One region of the Mesorhizobium japonicum MAFF 303099 genome, then DNA from elsewhere that is predicted to be linked to it. Evidence: predicted binding sites of a transcription regulator. Region 1 holds the regulator's gene; each other region holds the start of a gene.
The links. Region 1 encodes PhoB, which activates phosphate uptake and scavenging genes when phosphate is short. Its sites were predicted from a motif close to TGTCATNNANCTGTCAT; they were not measured.

Region 2: the regulator PhoB is predicted to act here: its motif matches at 2,037-2,053, upstream of phnF (phosphonate metabolism transcriptional regulator PhnF).
Region 3: the regulator PhoB is predicted to act here: its motif matches at 1,612-1,628, upstream of phnF (phosphonate metabolism transcriptional regulator PhnF).
Region 4: the regulator PhoB is predicted to act here: its motif matches at 2,230-2,246, upstream of phnC (phosphonate ABC transporter ATP-binding protein).

The regions. Positions count from the first base shown of each region.
Region 1 is NC_002678.2:2,993,096-2,997,305, reverse strand. It holds gene pstA (phosphate ABC transporter permease PstA) at 1-665, shown strand, start outside; gene pstB (phosphate ABC transporter ATP-binding protein PstB) at 662-1,465, shown strand; gene phoU (phosphate signaling complex protein PhoU) at 1,491-2,198, shown strand; gene phoB (phosphate regulon transcriptional regulator PhoB) at 2,218-2,907, shown strand; gene MAFF_RS15630 (ROK family protein) at 2,920-4,170, opposite strand.
Region 2 is NC_002679.1:134,434-138,643, reverse strand. It holds gene MAFF_RS35515 (glycerophosphodiester phosphodiesterase family protein) at 1-451, opposite strand, end outside; gene phnF (phosphonate metabolism transcriptional regulator PhnF) at 1,294-2,019, opposite strand; gene MAFF_RS35500 (alpha-D-ribose 1-methylphosphonate 5-triphosphate diphosphatase) at 2,368-3,510, shown strand; gene phnG (phosphonate C-P lyase system protein PhnG) at 3,552-4,016, shown strand; gene phnH (phosphonate C-P lyase system protein PhnH) at 4,013-4,210, shown strand, end outside.
Region 3 is NC_002678.2:2,686,144-2,690,353, reverse strand. It holds gene MAFF_RS14125 (carbon-phosphorus lyase complex subunit PhnI) at 1-458, opposite strand, end outside; gene phnH (phosphonate C-P lyase system protein PhnH) at 460-1,071, opposite strand; gene phnG (phosphonate C-P lyase system protein PhnG) at 1,071-1,532, opposite strand; gene phnF (phosphonate metabolism transcriptional regulator PhnF) at 1,653-2,402, shown strand; gene MAFF_RS14105 (zinc-binding alcohol dehydrogenase family protein) at 2,418-3,434, opposite strand; gene MAFF_RS14100 (ABC transporter permease) at 3,499-4,210, opposite strand, start outside.
Region 4 is NC_002678.2:2,693,403-2,697,612, forward strand. It holds gene phnL (phosphonate C-P lyase system protein PhnL) at 1-679, shown strand, start outside; gene MAFF_RS14155 (DapH/DapD/GlmU-related protein) at 676-1,293, shown strand; gene MAFF_RS14160 (DUF1868 domain-containing protein) at 1,382-2,092, shown strand; gene phnC (phosphonate ABC transporter ATP-binding protein) at 2,325-3,179, shown strand; gene phnD (phosphonate ABC transporter substrate-binding protein) at 3,270-4,178, shown strand.

The sequences.
Region 1 (4,210 bases):
CCGGCGGCCTGCTCAACGCCATCTACGGCAGCATCGTGATGACCATCATCGGCATCATCGTCGGCACGCCGATCGGCGTGCTGGCCGGTACCTACATGGCCGAATATGGCCGCTTCTCGAAGCTCACCACGGTGGTGCGCTTCATCAACGACATCCTGCTGTCGGCGCCGTCGATCATCATCGGTCTGTTCGTCTATGAGCTGATGGTGCGGCCGATGGGGCATTTCTCGGCGATCGCCGGTGCCGTGGCACTTGCCATCCTGGTCATTCCCGTCGTCGTGCGCACCACCGAGGACATGCTCAACCTGGTGCCGAACGCCTTGCGCGAAGCCGGCACCGCGATCGGCGCGCCGCGCTGGGTGGTCATCCGCTCGGTGGCCTATCGCGCCGCGCTTTCGGGCATCGTCACCGGCATATTGCTGGCCATCGCCCGTATCTCCGGCGAGACCGCACCGCTTCTGTTTACGGCGCTGAACAACCAGTTCTGGTCGAGCAATCTCAACGCGCCGATGGCCAGCCTGCCTGTCACCATCTTCCAGTTTGCTCTCAGTCCCTACGAGGAATGGCAGCAGCTGGCCTGGACCGGCGCACTCATCATCACATTGACGGTTCTCGCGCTCAGCATCTTTGCGCGCAGCCTGACCGGACGCAGAGAGGACAAATGAGCCAGATGTTGTCTCCAGACATGACGATCGCCGCCGAGGCGGTGACCAAGGCCAAGATCGAGGTCAAGAACCTCAACTTCTACTACGGCCAGTCGAAGGCGCTGAAGGATATCACGCTATCGCTGCCCGAGCGCAGCGTCACCGCCTTCATCGGCCCGTCGGGTTGCGGAAAGTCGACGCTGCTGCGCGTCTTCAACCGCATCTACGAGCTCTATCCCAAGCAGACCGCCGAGGGCCAGGTGCTGCTCGACGGCCAGAACGTTCTCGACCGTTCGCAGGACCTCAACCTGCTGCGCACCAAGATCGGCATGGTGTTCCAGAAGCCGACGCCGTTCCCGATGTCGATCTACGAAAACATCGCTTTCGGCGTCAGGCTCTACGAGAAGATCAGCAAGGCCGAGATGGACGGCCGTGTCGAGCAGGCGCTGAAGCGCGCGGCACTGTGGACCGAGGTCAAGGACAAGCTCAATGCCAGCGGCCTCAGCCTGTCGGGCGGCCAGCAGCAGCGGCTGTGCATCGCCCGCACCGTGGCGGTGAAGCCGGAGGTCATCCTGCTCGACGAGCCGGCCTCGGCGCTCGACCCGCTGTCGACCGCCAAGATCGAGGAACTGATCGACGAGCTGCAGGCCGACTACACGATCGTCATCGTCACCCACAACATGCAGCAGGCGGCGCGCGTGTCGAAGCAGACGGCCTTTATGTATCTGGGCGAACTGGTTGAATTCGACCGCACCGAGAAGATCTTCACGTCGCCTCGCGAGAAGCGCACGCAAGACTACATCACCGGCCGCTTCGGCTGATCGCACGCATACGAGGACCAGGATCATGGCCGAACACACAGTCGCAGCCTTCGACGAGGATCTCGGACAGATCAGCAGGCTGATCAGCGACATGGGCGACCTCGCCGGCTCGATGGTCGGCGGCGCCACCAAGGCGCTTCTGAATTCCGACAATGCTCTCGCTCAGCGCGTCGTCTCCGACGACGCCATCATGGATGCGCGCCAGCGCGAACTCGACGACCGCGCCATCACGCTGATCGCCAAGCGCCAGCCTATGGCCGACGACCTGCGCCATGTGGTCGGTTCGATCCGCATGGCTGGTGACCTCGAACGCATTGGCGACCTTGCCAAGAACATCGCCAAGCGGGTCGGCACTGTCGGCCTCAGCGCCACGCCGCGCGACCTGTCGCATTCCATCGACGCCATGGCGCAGCTGGTGCTGATCCAGGTGCAGGGCGTGATCGAGGAGTATGCGGCGCGCGATGCCGCGGCACTGGCGAAGCTGCGCGCCGACGACGAGCGCATCGACGTCAAATACACCTCGGTCTTCCGCGAATTGCTGACCTATATGATGGAAGATCCGCGCAACATCACGGCCTGCACGCATCTGTTGTTCTGCGCCAAGAATCTCGAACGCATCGGCGACCACGTGACCAATATCGCCGAGAATGCGTACTATGTCCTGACCGGCACGCAACTGCCCGCCAACCGTCCAAAACAGGACGAGACGGCGATGTCGGCGCCGGCGGCCTGAGCGCAGGGGTAACCAATCGATGATCGCACCACGCATCATGGTGGTGGAGGACGAGGAGCCGCTCGGCGTGCTCCTCCGCTACAATCTGGAATCGGAGGGTTACCAGGTCGAGGTGGTGACACGCGGCGACGAAGCCGAAATCCGCCTGCAGGAGAACGTGCCCGATCTCCTGGTGCTCGACTGGATGGTGCCGGCGGTGTCCGGCATCGAACTCTGCCGGCGCCTGCGGATGCGGCCCGAGACCGAGCGGCTGCCGATCATCATGCTGACCGCGCGGGGCGAGGAAAGCGACCGTGTGCGTGGGCTCTCCACCGGCGCCGACGACTATCTGGTCAAGCCGTTTTCGACGCCGGAATTCATGGCTCGCGTGAAGGCGCTGCTACGCCGCGCCAAGCCGGAAGTGCTGTCCAGCGTGCTCAAGGTCGGCGACATCGTGCTCGACCGTGAATCACACCGGGTCTATCGCAAAAAGAGCGAGATCCGGCTCGGGCCGACTGAATTCCGCCTGCTCGAATTCATGATGCGTCATCCCGGCCGCGTGTTCTCGCGCAGCCAGCTGCTCGACAATGTCTGGGGCGAGACGATCTACATCGACGAGCGCACCGTGGACGTGCATGTCGGCCGCCTGCGCAAGGCGGTCAACAATGGCCGCATGCCGGATGTTATCAGAACCATTCGTGGGGCGGGCTACGCGATCCGCGAGGATTGAGCACGACCTGAATCAGGCGACGTTTTTCTTCGCGGCAAGGCCTGCTTTCGTTTGCACGCCCGGCGCGAAAATCTCCTGGTCGACAAAGGTCAGCGCGCGCATGGCGCAACCTTCGCGGATCAGCGGCAGTTCGTTCGGTTCGGTGTCGAAGGAGATCGATTCCGAGTGCTGGCCACCGGCGGTCTGGGCGATCGCCTCGCGCAATGCCGGCTCGATCAGGTCGAAGGCGGCGGCGCTGACGCCGACCATGGCAACGGGTGCTGGATCGATCAGCGCAAACAGGCTGCCGAGGCCGTAGCCCAATGCCTCGCCGGCCTTGCGGTAGGCTTCGCGCTCGGGTCCGTCGCGTTCGCGCGCCGTCGCGGCCAGCGCCCGCATCTGCGCGTCGCTGACATCGGCCACCGGCTCGGTGTCCTCGCTGAGCTGCCTGGCGTTGCGCCAGATGGCATAATTGCCGGCATAGGCCTCGACGCAGCCGCGCCGCCCGCAGCGGCAGAGCGCGCCGCCCGGCCGATGGATCATGTGGCCGAACTCGCCGCCCGAGGAATGGGTGCCGGTGAACAGCTCGCCCTTCAGCACCAGCCCCATGCCGATGCCGTGCGACAAAAGGATGGCGATGAAGTCGTCGCGGTAGCGCTCGGGATCGCGCCAGCGCAGCGCCACGGCCATCATGTTGCAGTCGTTTTCCATGGTTGCGGGGATGCCGAACTCGGCTTCGAGTATGTCGGCGAAGGCGATATCGGTCTGCGGCGTGATCGGCGACCACAGCATCGCCCGGGCCTCGGTGTCGGTGATGCCCTGGATCGCCAGCGCGATGCGGGCGACGCTGCGCACGTCGATGTCGGGATCCTCGAGACGCCGCCTTACGATGGCCACGCACTCGCCGATCAGCGCCTCGCGCGACATGGTCAGCGTATCCAGCCGGCGCTGTTCTTCCGATATCACCTGGCCGGCATAATCGATGACGGCGACGGAGAGGAAGTTCAGCGACAGCACCACGGTCATCACTGCCGCGGCCTCCGGGTTAAGGCCGAGACCGACCTGCGGCCTGCCGCGTTTCAGCGCGCCGGCCTCGCTCGGCTTTCCCTCGGCCAGTATGCCTTCGCCGATCAGGTCGGAGGAAATCGCCGATATGGTCGAGTGGCTGAGGCCGGTGGTCGCGGCGATCTCGGTGCGCGAGGGCCGACCGGCCCGGCGCACGGCGGCAATCACCATGGCGCGGTTGCGCCGGCGCAGATCGTCGTGGCGGATTCCGACCGACATGTTTCTCACATCCTCCCCGTCGCCGCGGTTCTTCCGGTCC
Region 2 (4,210 bases), on a different replicon from region 1:
CGTGGCTTTGCGCTGAGGGATCGAACTTGGGCTGACCGGTGCCCTGATATATGTCCGTAGTGCGTCCCAGGGTGTAATCGTGCATCAGGATGGGAACGCCATCGCGGGTCATTTTAATGTCGACTTCGACGGCCTCGAAGCCGTTGTGCAGCGCGCCGATTACGGCATCGATCGAGTTCTCCGGCTGGCCGGATGCATAGCTGACATTGGCACCGCAGGAGTTGGACGGCCCTTTGTGATCGCCCCACCAGCCACGATGGGCGATAACGATCGCCATGTTGCGTTTGGTGTTGAGGTTCTTCCAAACGTCGAGAATCTTGTAGTTCTGGTATACGCACGTCCGGGGGACATCAGCAGCGGACGCCTCAGGTGCCAAAGCGGCGTCTGTCGATAGCAGCAGCAAGCTACTTACGGTGCGTAGCATCGACTTGTTATTATTGTAACGCTTCATGAGTTAGACATCCAGTTTAAGAGTGGACCCGAGCGAAATCTACAAGGGGATCTCCGTCAGCGATGCGTTGCATGCCACGCGACGTAAATAAGCTGAAGTCCCTCACCATTTCGGCGGTACATGATCGGAAATACGTTTGCCCACCACATTGTTTCTCCTAGGCTGGCAGCTCGGCGGGTCGGCCAACGTTGCGTCTTCGCTGGCAGCTCTCTTGCAGCCACAAATCGCAAAACCCATGCCAGTTTCCTGACTTGGCTCGGAACATAATTTTCGCACTGCTCTTCAGCTACTTATGTCAGGGCGAAACAAGAGAATGGCCAAATATACTTTTGTCGGGGATCAAACAAATCCGACAAGGTCGAAGCGCGTTATTTGTGCCGTATCCGTGGGCCTCGTCGGGGCCGTGCCCCCGCGGCAATCCCTGGTACGCTCACCGCCGGGTCGGTTTTCAACGGAAAAATCAAGCCGAGGCCACGCTGACGATCAGCAGGTTGAACCCTTTTCAGCGGTCGGATCGCATAGTGCTTGAAAGCGGCGACGGCATCATTTCTCTGTCAGCAAGGAAGTTCCCCAAGGTGGTGCAAAGGCTTCTGTCCGATGGCAGTTGCCCTGCTGCATTGAAACCAAGGAGTCCGACCGCACGCGATGCTCAAAGCCAAGCGCGACACTTCTTCAACAGATGGGGTGATTGGGATCTCGCCCGGGCCCAGATGCGGGCGGCTGCTCCTGTCGGGATGTTAGAATGGAGCGCCACCAACATCGCGGGAGGAGCAGCCGTACTCCGGGCGACCCGTCACGCTGAATTTCCCTGGCGACTGGCTGCGGGAGGGCGAGTAGTCGATTCAATTATCAAAATATACCGAGACCCGCGCAGCTGAGAAGCGACCGATGCTGTAGTCGATCGGGGTTTGGTCGATCATTTTCACACTTTCCACTTCAAGGATGGGTTCGGTCTTTGGCTGTTCGAGCCGTCTGGCTTCTTCAGACGAGGGCAAGCGCGCTTCTATGTGACAATGAGTACGACGCGTATTTTCGTATCCAAAGAGCCGATAGACTTCAGTGATGCAGGAAAAACTCGAGATCCGATTGAGTGCATCTGGAAAAAGGCGCAAAGGCAAGTGATGCCGCGAAACTGAGATCGTCAGATCGCTTGCCTTACCAACCGTATCGATGACGAGGACGGGCTCACCTATCGGTATCTGCAGTCGATTTGCGATTTCCGTAGAGGCAGACACCTCAAACTTCGCAAGAATCTCTACCGCGGGCTCCAAGCTCGCGTCGCGAAGGTTAGCCATAAAGGAAGACCCGGCGCCAAGTCCGTACTGAATCCGACGCTCTACGAAGGCGCCACGTCCACGTTCAATACGCAGCACGCCCTTATTTTGTAGTTCTCCCAATGCCCGCCGGACCGTTGTCCTGGTAACGCCAAAATGAGGCGCAAGCACATTTTCGCCCGGCAGCTTTTGCCCAACCCTGAAAGCGCCGGAATCGATTTCCTTCAGGAGTGTCAGTTCGATCTGCCTCCACCGCGGCAGCTCGTTCATCAACTCGTGGCTCATCTCATTCATTCGTTTCTCTTTCGAATAGTCATCTCACTGTCATGAAACTGTGCGATCTGCACCGCCATGTTGACATGTCTGAACATGTTTGGCTATCTTATCCCGCGCAGGCACAATCGACAACCATGGATTTCGTAGCATGGCAACCAAACCGAGCCCAGCTGTCTTCCTCGAGGCTAGCCGGCGGCAACCTCACAGAATGACGGCTGAAAACTTGATCCATGGAGAGCTCGATGAGCGGTTGTTCCACGCCGACAGGCTGTCGCGGAAGGACCTAACCCGCCTAACAATTTTATTCCCATCGGCCGACAGGCTCGGGTCGTTTGCTGTCGCCAAACAAGTTGAGGGTGACAGCCAATGAGCTTGCAACTTAGCAATGCACGGATCGTCCAGGAAGATCGCGTTACCGAAGGCGCCCTGGAAATCCATGACGCAATGGTGTCTTCCATTGGCGCTGCAACGACGGGCCGGATCAATGTGCTCGATTGCGAGGGCGACTTCCTGCTGCCCGGCCTGATCGACCTGCACACCGACAATGTTGAGCAGTTCATGCACCCGCGGCCGGGCGTTCAATGGCCTATACCACTCGCCGCCTTGCTTGCACATGATTGGGAGTTGCTCGGCGCCGGCATCACGACCGTGCTTGATGCGCTGTCGCTGGGCGACTACGACAGCGGCCGCGCCCGCACTGCCATGCTGAACGAGGTGATCAACGGACTGACGACGGCGCGCGCCGCCGGTCTCCTCAAGATCGATCATTATTTCCATTTTCGTTGCGAGCTGTCAGACTCGGCCCTGCTGCCATTGGTCGAACGGCACATCGATAATCCCGGGCTGAAGCTGATCAGCATGATGGATCACACGCCGGGCCAGCGGCAGTGGCATAATCTGACGCTCTATCGGGAGTGGCGCGCCAAGAAGAACGCCCGGGTCTGGACCGAGGACGAGTTCGCGCTCTACATCGCCGAACGCCGAGACCATCAGCAGCAATATGTACCGCAGAGCCGTTCGACGATCGGATGCCTCTGCCGCGAGCACAATATTCGCATCGCCAGTCACGACGACACGACGATCGGAAACGTCGAAGAATCTCACAGCGACGGCATCACGATCAGTGAGTTTCCAACCACCCTCACAGCGGCACGGCGCGCCCGTGAACTCGGCATGCAGATCGTCATGGGTTCGCCGAACATCATTCTTGGCGGCTCGCATTACGGCAATGTCAGCGCAATGGAACTTGCCGACCACGGTCTGCTTGACGTGCTGACCTCCGACTACGTGCCGGGAAGTCTGCTTCATGCCGTATTCGCGCTGGCGGCCAAAGGCTTCGATCTCCCGGAGGCGGTTGCCATGGTGACGAAAAATCCCGCCGACTTGCTTGGCTTTACTGATCGCGGCCGCATCGCTCCTGGTCTGCGCGCCGACCTGATCCGCGTGCGCCTCGTCGACGGAGTGCCGGTGATCCGCAACATTTGGGTCGCTGGAAAACAATATCTCTAACGACGCCAAAAGGAAGACAACTGATGAACTCGAAAATGGAGATGCAAGCCGAGTCGGTTGCCATTGCAAAGCGCTCCGAATGGCTCGGGATTTTGTCCCGCAGTGTTGGCAGCGAGCTTAAGGCCTTGGCGGCCGACTTGGTGCGCGGCGTGATCTTTGAATGGCTTCGCACTCCCAATGTCGGCCTGGTGATGGTTCGGGGCCGTGCCGGTGGGACGGGAAATGTGTTCAACCTCGGCGAGATGACGGTCGCCCGCGCCTCGGTCCAACTCAAAGAGGGGACGGTTGGCCACGGTTACGTCCAGGGACGTGACAAGCGCCAGGCAGAACTGGCAGCCATCGTCGATGCGCTGTTGCAGCAACCGGACCGCCATGACGAGATCATAACCAAGGTAATCGAGCCGCTGCGCCAAAAAGCCGAAGTGCGGCGGATGGAGAAAAGCCGCAAGGCCGCATCCACCAAAGTCGATTTCTTCACCATGGTGCGCGGGGAGGATCTGCCGTGACAGTCCAATCTGGTACGTTTGCCGAGGGCGCCGTGTCGTCCGCCGGCGTTTCATTGAAACCAGGCTTTGTTGATCCGGTCTTCGACGCCCAAGCCGTGTTTCGTGCCGCTCTGCTTGCGACAGCGTATCCCGGTCGCGTCGTGCCGCTCGACCGGACGCTGACCGCGCCGCGGCCCTTCTCGTCGGCAACCGCT
Region 3 (4,210 bases), 310 kb from region 1:
GGCATGGCCTGCGCTTCCGTCTCGCGCCGCAAGGGTGCGGCGACGTTGGCGCCAGCGGCAAGCTCGGGGTCGAGCAGCCGGTGCGTGTAGTCGAAGGTCGGGCCGAGCAACTGGCCGCCGGGCAGGTCCTTGTAGGTTGCCGAGACGCGTCGCTCTACCAGCATGGCGCCGGTGTCGATCGGCTTGCTGTAGCCGAAGCGGGGCAGCGTGGTGCGATAGGCGCGTACCAGGAAGATCGCCTCGATCATGTCGCCACGCGCCTGGACGATGGCGAGTGCGGCGAGCTCCCGGTCATAGAGCGAGCCTTCGCTCATCACCCGGTCGACGCCGAGCGCCAGCTGCTCGACGATCTGGTCGAGGCGCAGGGCCGGCACCGAACGGTCGCCGCGCCGGCGGTCGGCAAGCAGGCTGTGGGCGTTGGCAATAGCGGCTTCGCCGCCTTTTACCGCGACATACATCCTATGCCTCCATCGTCTTGATGCGCGTGGTGCGCGGCAGGCAGGCTATGCCTTCAGCGGTGGCGAGGATGATGTCGACGCCGCGCGGAAAGCGCTGGATATTCTGCTTCCACTGCTCGATGAAATGACGTGGCATCTGTGCCGGCGCGATCGCGGCGCTGGTTTCGATGCCGGGGCCCTCCAGCAGCAACGGAGTGCCTGAAACGAGGTCGCTGACTTGCAGGATCAGGGTGGTCGACCTGTCGGGATAATCCTGCGTTCCCTGCGCAAAGCCGTCGAGCGCCATCATCTCGGCCGGCGTGGCGACAAAGGCGAAATGCGCGTCGGCAGGCGTGTTGGCGAGCGGCGCGCCCGTGTGGAAGCCAAGCCAGGAGCCGATCACGGCGGAGGTGTGCAGGGCCGGGTCGAGCCAAAGCGGCGTGTCGTTGTCGCACAGCGCCAGTGCCACGGCGCCAGCGGTTGCCGAGAGCGGCGCGGGCGGACGGGCAAGAGCCGGCAGAGGCTGCACGCTGCCTGGCCGCGCCATCGCGTCCATGACCGCGCGAAACACTGTCTGGGCGTCGAAGACCGGATCGGCAAAGCCGCCCTCGATCGATTGCGCTGCGATGTCCATCAGTCTTCTCCGCGAACCATGGTTAAGAAATCCACCTTCGTTGCCGCCGTCTCGGCACGGCGTTTTTCCTGGGCAGTGGCGATCGCCGACCTCAAAGGCGCGATCAGCCTGGTCTCGACCTCGGCGCGGCGGGCAGGGTCCTGCCAGAGCGCGTCGGCTATCGCCGCCAGCTTCGCCTTCTGCTTGTCGCGGCCAAGCGCGTAGCAATGGCCGACCTGTCCGGATGGCAACCGGACGGTGGCGCGGGTGACGGTCGCCTCGCCGATATTGAACGGCGCGCCGCCGCCGCCGATGCGGCCGCGCAGCGTCACCAGCCCGGTCTCGGGGCCGCGCAGCAGCTCGGCTTGCGACGGCAGGCCGGCCTCGTTCCAGAGCCGGACGATGTCGTCGCCGCTCGATTGCGCCAGCGTCGCCATGGCGGCCTTGCGTTCGGCCTGGTCGCGGGCTTCCTGTCCTCGCATCAGCAGCATTCCTCTTTGCTAAATTTGTCTATTGATATAGACAATTATACAAATTATACATATTACCTAACGCGAGTCCATGACGGGTGGATGACAGGGGCGGAAAGCCGGGGGCAATTCATGATCGGGCAACAGGAAGCCGACAGCATCGAGCGGCGCAGCGGTGTCTCCCTGTGGCGGCAGATCGCCGACAGAATCCTGCAGGCGATCGCCACTGGCGATTTCGCCGAGAATGCCGCGCTGCCGCCGGAGGTGGCGCTGGCCGAGCGCTATGGCGTCAATCGCCACACGGTGCGCAGCGCCATATCCGCGCTTGTGCAGGAAGGGGTGCTGCGGGCCGAGCAGGGGCGGGGCACCTTCGTCCTGTCGCGCAAGCGGTTGTCCTATCCGATCGGCGCGCGCACACGCTTTTCGACCGGCCTGCAAGGGCAGACCTCGGAACGGCATATCGTGCTGCTCTCCTCGTCGGTCGAGCCGGCCAGCCAGCGCGTCGCCGAGGGGCTTGGCCTGACCAGGGGCGCCGAGGTGATCCGGCTGGAGACACGCGGTGAGGCCGACGGGCGGCCTGTGTCGCGCGCTGCCGGCTGGTTCGATGCCAGGCGCTTTGCCGGCATCGACAAGGCGATGGCTGAGACTGGCTCGATCACTGCATCGCTGGCCCGCTTCGGTATAGACGATTATCTCAGGCAATCGACCGTGCTGTCGGCGCGCCATGCCGATGCGGCCGATCTCGCCGACCTCGACCTGCAGCCAGGCGCCATCGTGCTGGTCACGGTGGCCGTCAACATCACGCCGGACGGCCAGCCGATCCAGTTTTCGGAGTCGCGCTTTCCGGCGGAACGGGTGGAGTTGAAATTGTCGGCGCTGTGAGCCGGATTCTGCCGACTATCCGATCTCGATCACGGCCTTGATCAGGCCGGATTTCTCGTGCGCCCAGCGGGCGAGATCGCTCGGCGTATCGGCAAGCGTGGTGCGGTGGGTGACGAGCTTGGCCAACGGCACCGCGCCGTTTCGGATCGAGGCAGCGACATGATCGAAATCGGCACGCAAGGCATTGCGACTGCCGACCAGCGTCATTTCGCGTTTGTGGAATTCCGGATCGGAAAAGACGATGTCGTCCTTGACGACGCTGACCAGCACCAGTGTGCCGCCATGCGCCACATGGGCGAAGGCCGACTGCACCGACCGGGTGTTGCCGGTGGCGTCGAAGACCACGTCGAAGCCTTCGCCTGATGTCGCGTCCTTGACCAGGTCTGGCACCGCTCCGCGCGAGCCGTCGAGGATACTGAACCCAAGTTCGTTTTCGGCGAATGCGAGGCGTTCACTGCTCATGTCGAGCAGCGTCACGTCGAGCCCGGCGATGCGGGCGAAGATGGCGTTGCCGAGCCCGATCGGGCCGGCGCCGATGACCAGCGCGCGGGCGCCAGAATCGGCGCGGGCGCGACGTACCGCATGCGCGCCGATGGCCAGGAATTCGACAGCGGCGGCGTCGGCCAGCGACAGGCCATTGGCCGGATAGAGATTCTGCGCCGGGACAAGAATGCGTTCGCACATGGCGCCGTCGCGATGGACGCCCAGCACCTCGATCTTGACGCAGCAATTCGGTTTGCCGTGCCGGCAGGCGATGCACTTGCCGCAGGAGAGGTAGGGGTTGATGACGACCGGTTCGCCAATGGCAAGGTCGGGGCCCTCGCCGGTCTCGATGACGGTGCCGGAGACTTCATGGCCCATGATGCGGGGGTAGGCGAGAAACGGGTGCTTGCCCTCGAAAATGTGGTAGTCGGTGCCGCAGATGCCGACATGGCTGACGGCGACCAGCGCCCAGCCGGCAGGAGGCGCGCCGGGCGCGGGGCGGTCTTCCAGGACGAGTTCCCCGGGCGAGCGGCAGATAACGGCTTTCATGTTTCAGTCCAGTTGGGTTTCCGACCCGTCTTCACGCCGGGCCGGAGATCGATTTCAGCAGTGGTCACTTGCCGCCGCGGCGGCGCAGACCGTCGAAATAGACGATGACGATGATCAGCACGCCAGTGATGATGCGCTGCCAGAAGGCGTTGACGTTGAGCAGGTTGGCGCCGTTGTTGATGGTGGCGAGGATGAAGGCGCCGAGCAGCGGACCGTGCACCGAGCCGACCGCACCGAACAGCGAGGTGCCGCCGATGACCGAGGACGCGATCGCCTGCAATTCCCAGCCCTCGGCCTGGGTCGGGTTGCCGATGCCGATGCGCGAGGCCAGGAGCACGCCGACAAAGGCTGCGCAGAGGCCCGACAGCGTGTAAGCCATGTAGATGGTGCGCTGGACATTGACGCCGGAGAGGCGCGAGGCCTCGGCGTTGGAGCCGACCGAGAAGAGGTAGCGGCCCCAGCGGCTGTGATGCAGGAAGATATAGGCCGGAATGCCGACCAGGATGACCATCCAGAACAGATTGGGCACGCCGAGGAAGGAGTTGCGCGAGAATTCCTGGAAGGCATCATTGTTGATGGAGATCGAGTTGCCGTTGGTCATCAGAAGGCCGATGCCGCGCAGCGAGGTCAGCGTCGCCAGCGTGATGATGAAGGGCGGCAGGCCCATCTTGACGATGCCGAAGCCGTGGAACAGGCCGATGGCAACGCCGACCAGCAGCGTGATCAGGATGGCGAGGAAGACCGGTATGCCGGCATTGATCAGCATCGCGGCAATG
Region 4 (4,210 bases), 300 kb from region 1:
CGCCAAGAGCTTCACCATGCATCTGCGCGATGGCATCAAACTGCCTGTCGTCGCCGCTGTCTCGTTCTCGATCAAGGCGGGAGAATGCACCGTGCTCGGCGGCCCGTCCGGCGCCGGCAAGAGCTCGATCCTGAAGATGCTTTACGGCAACTATGCCGTCGACGAGGGCCAGATCATCGTCAGGCACGAGGACGGACTGATCGATCTTGCCAATGCCAGCCCGCGCACCGTGCTTGCCGTTCGCCGGCAAACGATCGGCTATGTCAGCCAGTTCCTGCGCACGGTGCCGCGCGTCTCGGCGCTCGACGTCGTCGCCGAACCGCTGGTCGAGCGCGGCGAGGAGCGCGAGGTTGCACGCGGCAAGGCACGCGCGCTGCTGGCGCAGCTTAACCTGCCGGAAAAACTCTGGGCGCTGCCGCCGGCGACCTTCTCCGGCGGCGAGCAGCAGCGCGTCAACATCGCGCGCGGCTTCATCACCGAGCACCCTATCCTGCTGCTCGACGAGCCAACCGCCTCGCTCGACGCCACCAACCGCGACGTGGTGATAGAACTCATCGCCGCCAAGAAGGCGGCGGGCGTCGCCTTGCTCGGCATCTTCCACGATCATGATGTGCGCGAGGCGGTAGCCGACCGCATCATCGACGTCACCGCTTTTGCTCCAGGAAAACTCGCCGCATGACCAGGAAATTGTCAGAGACGCCGCTGGTCCACCCGACGGCGGAGGTGCACAATTCGACGCTCGGCCGCTGGACCGAGATCGCCGACCGCAGCCGGGTTTCGGAAAGCGAACTCGGCGACTATTCCTACATGATGCAGGATTGCTCTGTCTGGTGCGCGACAATCGGCAAGTTTGCAAACATTGCCGCCTCGGTGCGCCTCAACGCCACCAACCACCCGACCTGGCGGCCGACGCTGCACCACTTCACCTACCGCGCCTCGGACTATTGGGACGACGCCGAGCACGAGAGCGAATTCTTCGCCCAGCGCCGCGCCAAGCGCGTCACCATCGGCCACGACACCTGGCTCGGTCACGGCTCGACCGTCCTGCCGGGAGTCACTGTCGGCGATGGCGCGGCGGTTGGTGCCGGAGCGGTCGTCTCGAAGGATGTCGCGCCCTACACCATCGTCGCCGGCGTACCGGCCAAACCGATCCGCGAGCGCTTCGACCGCCGCACCGCCGAACGCTACCAGGTGCTTGCCTGGTGGGACTGGGACCACGCGCGGCTGCGCGCGTCGCTCGAGGATTTTCGCGAGCTGTCGGCAGAGGCATTCCTGGAGAAATACGGGGGATAGTTCCTCACATCATCGTAATCAGGGGGGGCCCGTTCATATCCCTGACACAGGACTCGGACAGGACGCCATCTCCCCCAAGGAGATCGCCATGCTCGACACCGTCAAACCCTCGCTCGCCGGATTCTTTGCCGGCTCCAACCCGGCCACCCCGGCGCATCTCGGCACGCGCTACGACATCTCAGGTAATTTCCTGACCGAGCCCGGCAACACGGTTGTCAGCCATCTCGTCAGCGGCTCGCCCTCCGAAGCCGTGGTCCTGGAGATCCGTGAGCGGATGCTCGCCATGCCCGATGCCGACCGTCTGGCTTTCACCCCTGTTTCCAGCCTGCATATGACGCTGTTCCAGGGCATCATCGAATATCGTCGCCGCTTGCCCTACTGGCCGCAGGACGTGCCGCTAGACACCAGCATCGACGCCATGACCCGGCTCTATCTGGAGCGCCTGAAGGGCTTCGAGGGCTTCGGCCCGTTCAACATCAAGGTGGTCGAGGTCGTGCCGACCGGTCTCACCGTGGCAGGTGCAACCGACGAGGATGTGCGCATCATGCGTCAATGGCGCGATGCGCTGGCGGTGCCGTTCGGCTACCGGCACCCCGATCATGACGCCTACGTCTTCCACATCACCTTCGCCTATCAGATCCAGCGCCTTGCGGATGACCGTGCGGCAGCGTGGCAGGCTCTATTCGACGATTGCCTGGCGCTTTTCGCAAGGCAGGCACCGATAATCGAGATCAAGGCGCCCTCCTTCTGCGCTTTCCGCGACATGAAGCATTTCGAGGAATTGCTGGTGCTCGGCTGATCGACGGCCAGGCACCAATGCATGTCGCCCGAAAGCGGCCCCGGTCTTGGGAGAACGACATGCATAAAACAAAGACCCGAAGCGCGTCGCATGAATTCGTTTCCGCGCGACGCGCTTCAGCCGTCGCGCCTGTGGAGCGTAACAAAACTGACATGCTGGCGACACGGCAGGTTCATGTGGCTGCGCTAGGCGAGAGCCTGATGATCAATAAGGTCCGGACTGGAACCTGCTCATGTCAAGCTCTGCCACACTCGAAATCCGCGGCGTCAGCCGACGATTTGGCAAGAACACCGCCGTCAGCGACATCAACATCTCGATCCCGCAGGGTCAGATGGTTGGCGTCATCGGCCGTTCGGGCGCTGGCAAATCGACCCTTCTTCGCATGATCAACCGTCTTGTCGACCCCAGCCAGGGGTCGATTTTTTTTGACGGCGCCGAGGTCTCCCGGTTGCGCGGCTCGCCGCTGCGGCGCTGGCAGCGCGACTGCGCCATGATCTTCCAGCAGTTCAACCTGGTGCCGCGCCTCGACGTGCTGACCAACGTGCTGCTTGGCAAGTTGAACCACCGTTCGACCCTGTCCAACCTTCTCGGCATGTTCTCGCGCGCCGAATGCGCGGAGGCAGTCGCCGCGCTCGAGCGGCTCGACATAGCCCGCACAGCGCTTCAACCCGCCGGCACCTTGTCCGGCGGACAGCAGCAGCGCGTCGCCATCGCCCGCGCCCTGATGCAGCAGCCCAAGGTGATCCTCGCCGACGAGCCGATCGCCTCGCTCGACCCGCTCAACGCCAAGGTGGTGATGGATTCGCTGCAGGACATCAATCTGCGCGAGGGCATCACCGTCGTCACCAATCTGCACACGCTGGATACCGCACGCACCTATTGCAACCGCATCATCGGCATGGCCGCCGGCAAGGTCGTCTTCGACGGCCCGCCGGAAGAGCTCAACCGTGAGGCCGTGCGCCTCGTCTATGGCGCCGACAGCAGTGGCGCAGAGATATCGGAGGCCATCACCTCCACCAGCGTTGCCTTCAAGCCGAAGATTGCAGCATCCGCCGGACCGCTCGAACCCGCATTTCCGGGATACTGAGCGCACTGGATCGTCCGCCCGCGTCAAGGGCACTTGTCAAGATCAAGAACGCTGCCGGCGCGGGGCCGGAACTTACAGGAGAGACATCAAATGTTCAGGAAGATGGTTTTCAGCGCCGTTTCGGTGCTCGCCATGGCGACCAGCATGGCCCACGCCGCCGACATGAAGGAATTCCGCGTCGGCATTCTGGGCGGTGAAAACGAGACCGACCGGCTGCGCAACTACCAGTGCCTGGCCGACCATCTGAAGGCCGAATTCGGCTTCGAGAAGGTCTCGCTGTTCCCCGCCGCCGACTATGACGGCGTCATCCAGGGCCTGCTCGGCGGCACGCTCGACTTCGCCGAACTCGGCGCCTCCGGCTATGCCAGCGTCTATCTCAAGGACCCGAAGGCGGTAACCCCGATCCTCACCACCAAGCAGACCGACGGTTCCACCGGCTATTATTCGATCGGCCTGGCTCTGAAGACCTCGGGCATCACCGACATCAAGTCGGCCAAGGGCAAGAAGCTCGGCTATGCTGACCCGGATTCGACCTCCGGCTACCTGATCCCGCTGACCCAGATTCCGAAGACCACTGGCGCCTCGAACGAAGCCTTCTTCGCCTCGACCCAGTTCAATGGCGGCCATGAGAACAACATCCTGGCCGTGCGCGACGGCAAGGTCGATGTCGCGGTCGACGATTCATCCGGCATCGGCGACTTCAAGAACGGCTTCACCTCCGGCACCTTCCACAAGGTCGTCGCCAAGGGCGCCGTCGACCCGAACGACTTCGTCGAAGTCTGGCGCTCGGGCCTGATCCCGAACGGCCCGCTGGTCGTGCGCACCGCGCTCGGCGACCAGATGACCGCCAAGCTCGCCGCCTTCTTCACCGAGCTGCCGAAGAAGGACAAGGCTTGCTTCGAGGGCGTCGAAGGTGGCGATTTCACCGGCTACGTTCCGGTGAAGCCAGACTTCTACAAAGTCATCGTCGAAGCCCGTAAGGCAGCCATCGGCGGCTAACGGCGAAATCGGAAAGGGCGGTGCTGAAGCAC